One region of the Brevibacillus nitrificans genome, then DNA from elsewhere that is predicted to be linked to it. Evidence: riboswitches for the same ligand, from Rfam matches in the RefSeq annotation. Region 1 holds a riboswitch; the other holds the start of a gene.
The links. Region 1 has a riboswitch for S-adenosylmethionine ahead of EDM59_RS30320 (sugar ABC transporter substrate-binding protein). Riboswitches for the same ligand answer to the same signal wherever they lie in the genome.
Positions count from the first base shown of each region.

Region 2: linked by a shared signal. The riboswitch ahead of EDM59_RS22570 (homocysteine synthase) and the one ahead of EDM59_RS30320 (sugar ABC transporter substrate-binding protein) in region 1 are both predicted to bind S-adenosylmethionine.

Region 1 is NZ_RHHU01000028.1:84,176-88,594, reverse strand. It holds gene EDM59_RS30325 (sugar ABC transporter ATP-binding protein) at 1-459, opposite strand, end outside; gene EDM59_RS30320 (sugar ABC transporter substrate-binding protein) at 581-1,603, opposite strand; SAM riboswitch class I at 1,715-1,836, opposite strand; gene EDM59_RS30315 (sensor histidine kinase) at 2,033-3,283, shown strand; gene EDM59_RS30310 (IclR family transcriptional regulator) at 3,339-4,070, opposite strand; gene EDM59_RS30305 (amino acid ABC transporter permease) at 4,117-4,419, opposite strand, start outside.
Region 2 is NZ_RHHU01000015.1:99,776-104,194, forward strand. It holds gene EDM59_RS22565 (TasA family protein) at 1-402, shown strand, start outside; gene EDM59_RS22570 (homocysteine synthase) at 500-1,801, opposite strand; SAM riboswitch class I at 1,896-2,003, opposite strand; gene EDM59_RS22575 (hypothetical protein) at 2,088-2,339, shown strand; gene EDM59_RS22580 (rhodanese-like domain-containing protein) at 2,720-3,031, shown strand; gene EDM59_RS22585 (SCO family protein) at 3,056-3,682, shown strand; gene EDM59_RS22590 (YqzG/YhdC family protein) at 3,684-4,001, opposite strand; gene rnjA (ribonuclease J1) at 4,241-4,419, shown strand, end outside.

The sequences.
Region 1 (4,419 bases):
GAGAATGAGCTGCTTTTCCGACAGCGAGCATTCTTCTACTGTCATTTGAACAGGAATGGAGAATCCGAATCCACGGAGCAGCTCTTCGGACTGAGCGTATAAACGCTGCCAGCTTACGAAGCTCGAGCCTTTGTCCTGGACGAGCTGATCCAGCAAAATATTTTCCGCGACACTCAAATACGGAACCAAAGCCGTATCGACTTCCTGATAGACACATTGAATTCCCAGCGCCTTGGCATCCTGCGGGGATTGTATCTGGACCGCTTGATCGTCAATCGAAATGGTTCCACCATCTGCCTGGTAGGCGCCCGTGAGAATTTTCATCAGCGTACTTTTTCCTGCTCCGTTCGCTCCGAGCAGCGCGTGAACCTCCCCTGCCTTCACTTCAAAATCAACGGTTCGCAGTGCAGGCACTCCGGAGAACTGCTTCTCGATGCCTTGCATGTGTAAAGTAGACAATCTATCCACCCCCTAGTTGCGCTTTTACTGGCTAAGAAATCCATCCATTCTTTTCTATAAATAAGGAAGATTCCCGTTGAGAGGTTCAACGGGAATAGCCAATCCTTTCATCTATACGATCTTATTTGCCCCACTCTTGCACGTATTGGGAAAGATCAGCCATCGTTACTTTTTTGTCTTTTGGCAGGTCCGATTGTTGTACGAGCACTGGGTTCAGGTTTACGTTGTCTGGTACTTCCTCGCCTTTGATCTTTTTGAACACTGTTTCAGCCTGGATGCGACCGATGTTGGATGGGTCTACCGCAGCTGTTGCTGTCCAAGGAGAGTTTGGTTCTTGGATCATTTGCAGGTCTTCGTCGCTCAGGTCGATGGAGTATACTTTGATCTCGGTGCGTCCTGCCTGCTGAATCGCACGCGTCGCGCCTTTTCCGAACTCATCCCATGCTGCCCATACCGCTGTGATGTCACCTTTGTTTGGATATTTCTTCAGGATTGCTTCCATTTGGGATTGTGTATCCAAAGCAGTATTGTTGGTAGCCGAACCGAAAGCGGCTACTTCCTTGATGTCCGGATATTTCTTCAGGAACGCATCATAGGTGATTTGGCGTTTTTCCATTGGCGCAAAGCCAGCTACCCAGATTTTTACGATGTTTCCTTTGTTGCCGTTGTCCGCAGCAAGCTTCTCGAGACTCAGGTCAGCCAGCTTTTGGTCATCCTGCGCAACGGTTGGTACTCCTGCGATTTTGATATCGGTGTCAAAGAGTACAACCGGGATCTTCTTGTCTACCGCCTTTTGGGTGCCTTGCTGCAGGGCTTCTGCCGTACCGTGGTCGATCAGAATTCCGTCAAAGTGCTGGTTCACCGCTGCATCCAGGTTGGAAGCCATTTTCGCCAGATCGGTGTCTGCATTGAAAACAGTCAGCTCTCCGCCGTTTTTCTCCACTTCCTTTTTCACCCCGTTGATGTACTGCGCCGAGAACGTCCCCACATTTTGGCGCATAATCAATGCGATTTTCTTCGCTTTCTCGCCGGAAGCGCCGTTTGCGCCGTTCGGAGCAGCCGCCCCTCCACCGTTTCCGCACGCTGTCAGGGCGAGCGATGCTGTCAATGCAAGAGTCACGAGCAGACCAAATTTCTTTTTCATGGATGTTCCCCCTTTTTTTGTGAACTCATCGCAGAAAGGAGCTAGTTTTTGCCCATTAGAAAAGCCTCTTTCCACCAGAAAGAGGCTAAAATCGTCAGCACGATATTCCGCCTCTTATCTGTCAGGTATTTCTACCTGGTGGAGTTAGCACCTTGGCGCGGGAGACAAAAAATCTCACGTGCTAGGTTGCCGGGCTTCATAGGGCCATTCCCTCAGCCTTCTCTGGATAAGAGTAGTTATTATTTTCAAAACGTTTCTTGAATATATACAGACTATAATCAATCCATTGCCCACCTGTCAACTAGGACTTTTTTAGGAGATGTTTCTTTATTGTGACAAATTTGATACTCGAATCTTTGGAGGGATTGTCGTATGCCGTGTCGAATTAACGGTGGATGATTCAGAGCCAGTCTGCGGTGGAGATGCACGATGAGCCTATTAAAAGAAGTCATTCTTCAAATGTTTTTTGTCCTGATCCCTTTTGTCCTGTTCAATATCTACTACCGGGATAAAATGAGAAATTTTAGCCAGTCCTTCATCCTGGTTACTAGTTCGATCAGTTTATTCCTCGCTATGACGTTTTCTTCCAGCGTAGTAGAAGGGGTCATCTTTGACGTTCGCTACGTCATCATGTTTTTCGGGCTTGTCTATGGCGGTGTCCAGACAGGCTTGATTTTGCTGGGCGAATTCGTCATTTATCGACTCTACCTGGGCGGCGATGGTTCGTTTATCGCCTTGGTCATTTCCGTCTTCTCCTTTTCGGTGTCCCTCCTCATGTACAGAACCTACAAAACTACTCACCGGAAAACGTTTTTCACAATATTGGCGGGCGTATTGTTTTCCATCATCGCCTTAACGCTTACCTACTTCTACCTCCCCCACTATTTTGTTAAACATTTGACGTATCACATGCTGGTCATCCCCTTGCAAAACACGCTCGGTATCTGGATTCTGATGTCCCTGTTCAGTAAATCCGTATCGGACAAGGAGATCTTTATCAAGCATGCGCAAAATGAAAAAATCGAAACGATGAGTCATGTCGCAGCCTCGCTCGCTCATGAGGTGCGAAACCCGCTAACGGCCGTAAAAGGCTTCTTGCGTTTGATGCAGGAGAATCCGCATGACTTCACCAAAAGCGCCCAGTATATGAACATCTGCATGGACGAAATCCAGCGCACGGAAGTGATTCTCTCGGAGTATCTGGCTATTTCCAAGCCTTTGACAAACCGGCATGAGCAGGTTAACGTCGTAGAGCTGTTAAAGGTCATGCGAGCTGTGATGTCGCCTTTTGCGATTCTGCACAATGTCGAATTGGAAGTGCGTACACCTGATATATCCGTCACGATCATGGCCAACCCGGATGAGATCAAGCAGGTGCTCGTGAACTTTATCAAAAATGCGATTGAAGCCTGTACGAACGTAAGGAAAGGGAGAGTGTTCCTGTCGCTGGTAGTCGAGGAAGGCAAAGCGATTCTCATCATCAAGGATAACGGCGTAGGAATGGATGAGGGCCAGATGAAGCGTTTGGGGTCCATTTATTTTTCTACTAAGTCGAGTGGAACCGGACTTGGTCTGACGTATTCCTATCATGTCATCCACACAATCGGTGGTACCGTGACCGTGAACAGTAAACCAAATGTCGGCACAAAATTTTCGATCATCTTCCCTTATCAAGAGTAAATCCCCATACCCAGGTCGGGTGATGGGGATTTTTTCATTCCAAAAGATCCGTTTGCTAGACTCCGCCGATTTTCGCGGAGACCGTCGCGGCCTTTTCTTTGACTCTCTCAATCAAAAAAGACATGCGATCTTCTGTCACGCGAAAGCTGGGGGCATTGATCGACAGTGCCGCCACAATCTGATTTCCGTAGCTGAAGATAGGGGCCGCCACCGCGACAGTCCCTTCCGTTTTCTCCCCGTAGCTAATCGCATAGCCTGTCTCTTTGACATGCGCCAATTGATCAAGAAACGGCTGCTGCAGGGCAGGAGCGAGCTGAGCTGCGACGACCTTTCTCACTTCCTCTGGCTTCCAATGAGCGAGAATCGCCTTATTCGGGGCACCGATGGTCAGTGGGATCCGCTCGCCCATGTTCTCGTCAATGCGAATCTTCAACGGACTCTCTACCTTTTCGATCGGAATGGAATCATACCCGGCTGGCACGCTCAAGAAGATGCTCTCTTCGACTTCGTGAGCAAGCTCCTCCATAATCGGCCTCGCCACGTAGCGAAAATTGATTCGGTTATGCAGGGTGAAACCGATTTCCATCCACGTGTAGCCTGCCTTGTAATGCTTGGTGACCGGCTCCTGCTCGACCAGACCGAACTGCATCATCGAATCGAGAAACCGGTGAAGCGTACTGATCGGCAATCCGGTAGCACTCGCCAAATCGGATATTGGCCAAGCTTGTTTCTCGTCGGAAATCAGCACCCGGATAATTTTCATCGTCCGCTCGATTGATTGAACCATAGTCCCCCGCCCTCTTTGGCCATGCGCTGGTTACGCTGCCACACTGTTATCCTTGGCTTGCTTTTTCGAAAGTGCGACCGGTAGACAGCCGCCCTTCCAGCCTGTTCACAAAGTAAGTGAAGATCGTAATCATAACCAGGTAATACAAGCCTACTACCATGTAGGTTTCAAGCTGGCGATAGTTCGAGGCCGCTTCGCTCAGACCCGTTCCCCATAGATCCTGCATTCCTACGTATGCCACCAGAGACGAGTCCTTCAACCCGATAATGAACTGGTTTCCCAAGGAAGGAATTGCGCGGCGGAACGCCTGTGGCAAAATGATGCGTCTCATCGCGAGCGGATAAGACAT
Region 2 (4,419 bases), on a different contig from region 1:
ATCAAACAATTGCTGACTGGCGTGAACTACAAAGTGACTTATGATCATGAGGGCAATGAAAACTTCCAAGACGAGTTTGGCCGCTACCTGAAAGTGTACTACCTGACAAACGTAGACAAAACTAAGCCGTTCCAACTCACTGACTACGCAGAAGTCATCGGCAATGGTCCATTTGCAAAATACCAAGGCAAAACGCTTGAAGAATGGAAGAACATCGGCCAACTGGATATCTCCACTCTGTACGAATCGAAGCTGGGCGGATTTAAACCAGGCGATACGGATGAAATCACCCTGGCGATTCAATTCGTAGATGACGGTAACGATCAAAACCGCTTCCAAAAAGACGTTTTGGATCTGACGCTGAATATCGAAGGAAAAGCTAGAGACGGCGTTCAACAATAATAGGTAGAAACGAAAAAGCGGCTATCCGGCCGCTTTTTCTGTTTTTTGTCTTAGTCGGCGAGCTCGCACGTGATTGTGCGAGCTCTTTGACCCAATCCTATGCAGTGACTTGATTGACAGCCGCTTTCAACGCCTGCTCCAAATCTCCGATAATATCCGCAATCGACTCTGTACCGATCGACAGGCGGATCATGCCCGGTGTGACACCTGCTGCTGCTTGCTCGGCTTCATTCATTTGCTGATGAGTAGTGCTCGCTGGATGAATGACGAGCGACTTGGAATCGCCTACGTTTGCCAGGTGGGAGAACAGCTGCACGGATTCGATCAGCTTTTTGCCTTCATTTACGCCGCCGCGGATGCCGAAGGTGAGGATGGCACCGGCACCTTTTGGCAAGTATTTTTGCGCGAGCTCGTAATTCGGATCGCTTTCCAGCCCTGGGTAGCTGACCCATTCAACGGCTGGGTGAGAAGCGAGGTATTCTGCAACGGCCTGCGCGTTTTGGCTGTGACGCTCCATGCGCAGGTGCAGTGTTTCCAGACCTTGCAGGAACAGGAAGGAGTTGAAAGGAGCAACGGCTGCTCCGATGTCGCGCTGCAGCTGAACGCGCGCTTTGATGATATAGGCGAGTGGCCCGACTGCTTCCGTGAACACTACGCCGTGGTAGCTTGGATCTGGTGTCGTCAGGCCAGGGAATTTGCCGTTGTTCCAGTTGAATTTGCCAGAGTCTACGATGATTCCGCCGATCGCTGTGCCGTGACCGCCAATGAACTTGGTCGTAGAGTGGATCACGATGTCCGCGCCATGCTCGAAAGGACGGCAGAGGAGCGGAGTAGCGAACGTGTTGTCGACGATCAACGGCACGCCATTTTCATGCGCGATGTCCGCGATGGATTGCAGGTCGGCTACATCGATGCGCGGGTTGCCGATCGTTTCGCAGAAAAAGGCCTTGGTATTGTCGTTGACGTAAGCACGGAAGTTTTCTGGGTTGGAATGATCCACGAAATGTACTTTGATACCCAAGCGTGGCAGGGTGTGTGCAAAGAGGTTGTAGGTGCCGCCGTACAAGCTGCTGGACGCGATGATTTCGTCGCCAGCCTGTGCAATGTTGAGGATGGAGAACGTAATGGCAGCTTGACCGGATGCTGTCGCCAGCGCACCTACTCCGCCCTCGAGCAGAGCTACGCGCTTTTCAAATACATCTTGAGTGGGGTTCATGATGCGAGTGTAGATGTTGCCCAATTCTTTGAGTGCGAACAAGTTAGCCGCATGATCCGTATCGCGGAAGACATAGGAGCTGGTTTGGTAGATCGGTACGGCGCGGGAACCTGTTACCGGATCAGGCTCCTGGCCTCCGTGGATGGCGATGGTTTCTGGCTTCCATTGTTGCTGTTCAGACATGATCATCTCTCCTTTTTTTTCTGTGGGTATGATAAGGTATAAAAAAACGGAGCTATCCTCTGAGTAGAAGAAGCTCCGGTCATACACGGACTCTCGTTCATCTCTCAGAATCTATGGATTCTGCAGGAATTGGCACCTCGCATCGTTACATGCAGGTTGCCGGGCTTCGTCGGGCCTGTCCCTCCACCACTCTTGATGAAAAATGGAAATCTGTTGTTGTCTTAATTGTATGAAAAAGTCCACTTTACTGTCAATATTCAATAATTCAGTTATCAGGGAGGATTAAATGGGAATATCAGACAATCACCAACAGACTGCAGGAAAAAAGAGCATCGCATTGCGAGCAGCGTGGATCGTTCCAAACGTGCTATGCTATTTTCTTCTTATTTATATAGGGGTATTTGTGGGTAAAAATGCGGAGCACCTGGAGGAGAACAATCAGCTGGTCATCTGGCTGTTTATGTTAGTGGTGATGTTCATGGTTTCGGTTTTCGGAACATTTCGCATCGTGTACTGGATCAAAAAAGGAAAGCTGTAAAGGGAAGGGAATCGGGATCGGAGGCAAACAAAAAAGAGCACATGCTGTGCCCTCTTCTGTACGAAAGGAATTAGTCCTTTTTAATGGTTGCGTGTGTTCCGTCGCAGTTTCCTTCTGCATTTTTGGTTTGACCGCATCTACAGGTTCCCATTCTTTTCCCCTCCTTTGCTATTCTTACTATTGATTATAGAAAATACACTAATGAAATACAACTTGATTACGAATCGTAATAAGCTTATGCTGATTTGGGCAGGATTCGTTTTCATAACTGTCGCTATTTGGACATAGCAGGGGCGTTAGAAATGCAGGAGTCCGTATGATATGATTGGATAGATATACATGCGAATAATTTCACTTACATAGCAGGGGGTATTTGTACGATGAGTAACGGCGTAAAGGAAATAACACCGGAAGAATTGCTGGCAAAACTGGAGGCTAATGAGCAAGTCCAAGTGATTGACGTACGTGAGGTTGATGAGTGGAACGCTGGTCACATTAAGCAAGCGAAGCTGATCCCGCTCGGATTTTTGCCGCATCGCATCGATGAGCTGGACAAAGACATTCCTCTTGTGATGGTTTGCCGCAGCGGTGCTCGCAGCAACATGGCCACGGAATATTTGGCAGCGCAAGGCTTTGATGTAGCAAACATGGTGGGCGGCATGCTCGCATGGCCAGGAGAGAAAGAACTGTAAGGTCTTTAGGGGAGGAAAGAAATCGTGAGTGGAGAAGCGCAACAGCAGCAGGGAGGGGCTCTGCAGCGTCATTGGTTTACCGTGCTTGCAGGCGTTTTGATTTTGGCAATTGTCGGTGTGTTTGGCTATAACTACATGACCAAAGAGCAGATTCCTGTCATGAAGGCATTAAACGACTTTTCCTTGGATAACATCAACGGTTCGACCTACACTTTCTCGGAGGGGAAAGGGAAAGTACGCTTGGTTGAATTCATGTTTACCAATTGCCCGGATATTTGTCCAGCGACTACGTACAACATGTCCAAGCTGCAGGATCAGCTGAAGGAAAAGGGGCTGTTTGGGGATAAGGTCGAGTTCGTGAGCATCACGTTTGACCCTGATTTTGACACCCCAGAAGTCCTGCAGGCGTATGCTGAGAAATTCAAGGCAGATCAAAGCGGCTGGAAATTCCTGCGAGGCGATGCCCAGGCGATCGAAAAGGTGACAAAAGACTTCGGAGTGGCTGTGATGAAGCAGCCGGACGGTTCCTTTGCCCATACGGCACGCATGTTCCTCGTGGATGAGGACGGAAACATGCGTCGCGCGTACGGGATGGCAGCCGAGATGGATATGGACCAAATGATGAAAGAGATGGTAGAGCTGGCTGACTAGCCTAGCGTGTCTCTTCGAATCGGATGGCGATGACCTTTTCGGTTTTCGTTTCAAATTCAATATGAACCAGTAACGCCCACACGCGATTGCCCTCTTGGAGCAAAAGCTTAAACGTCTCCTCTGACGTGGTGGGCGTTTTCGTTTTTCGGCCGACATGCAGGTAATCGACAATCTTGGCTTGCGGGTAGGTCTGCATGGTTTGCTGCATTGCGAGTCGTCCCCACTTGGCATATGGCGGCTCAGCGGCTGCGGGCATCGTCCAGGTCAGGGAGAGTGAAAGCAACAGGGCAGAGAAAATGGCGATAGCCTTGGCTCGCATAGATAACGCCCCCTTTATGGGAAAATAGGTCTTTCTGTGCGGTATTTTGTCCAATTTCTTGACTGGACACCCGGTTTCCTTGCTTTCTACCCTATGGATTTTGTACAATTTTCCAATGAGCGAATGAGTAGGCAAATGTGTTTTCTCTTGCACGGGTAACAGACTGGATGAAACGAACGCCTCGCGTTGTGTTACAATAAGAATGGCATGCTTGGTTCGGGTTCCCAAAATCATGCACGATGAAGTTAGGAGGAAAGATATTGAGCGACGTTAAGATTTTCGCAATGGGCGGCCTCGGCGAGATCGGAAAAAATATGTACTGCGTCGAGTATGAAGATGAAATCATTATGATTGACTGCGGGGTGAAATTCCCTGAAAACGAGATGTTCGGGATCGATTTGGTCATCCCTGATGTTTC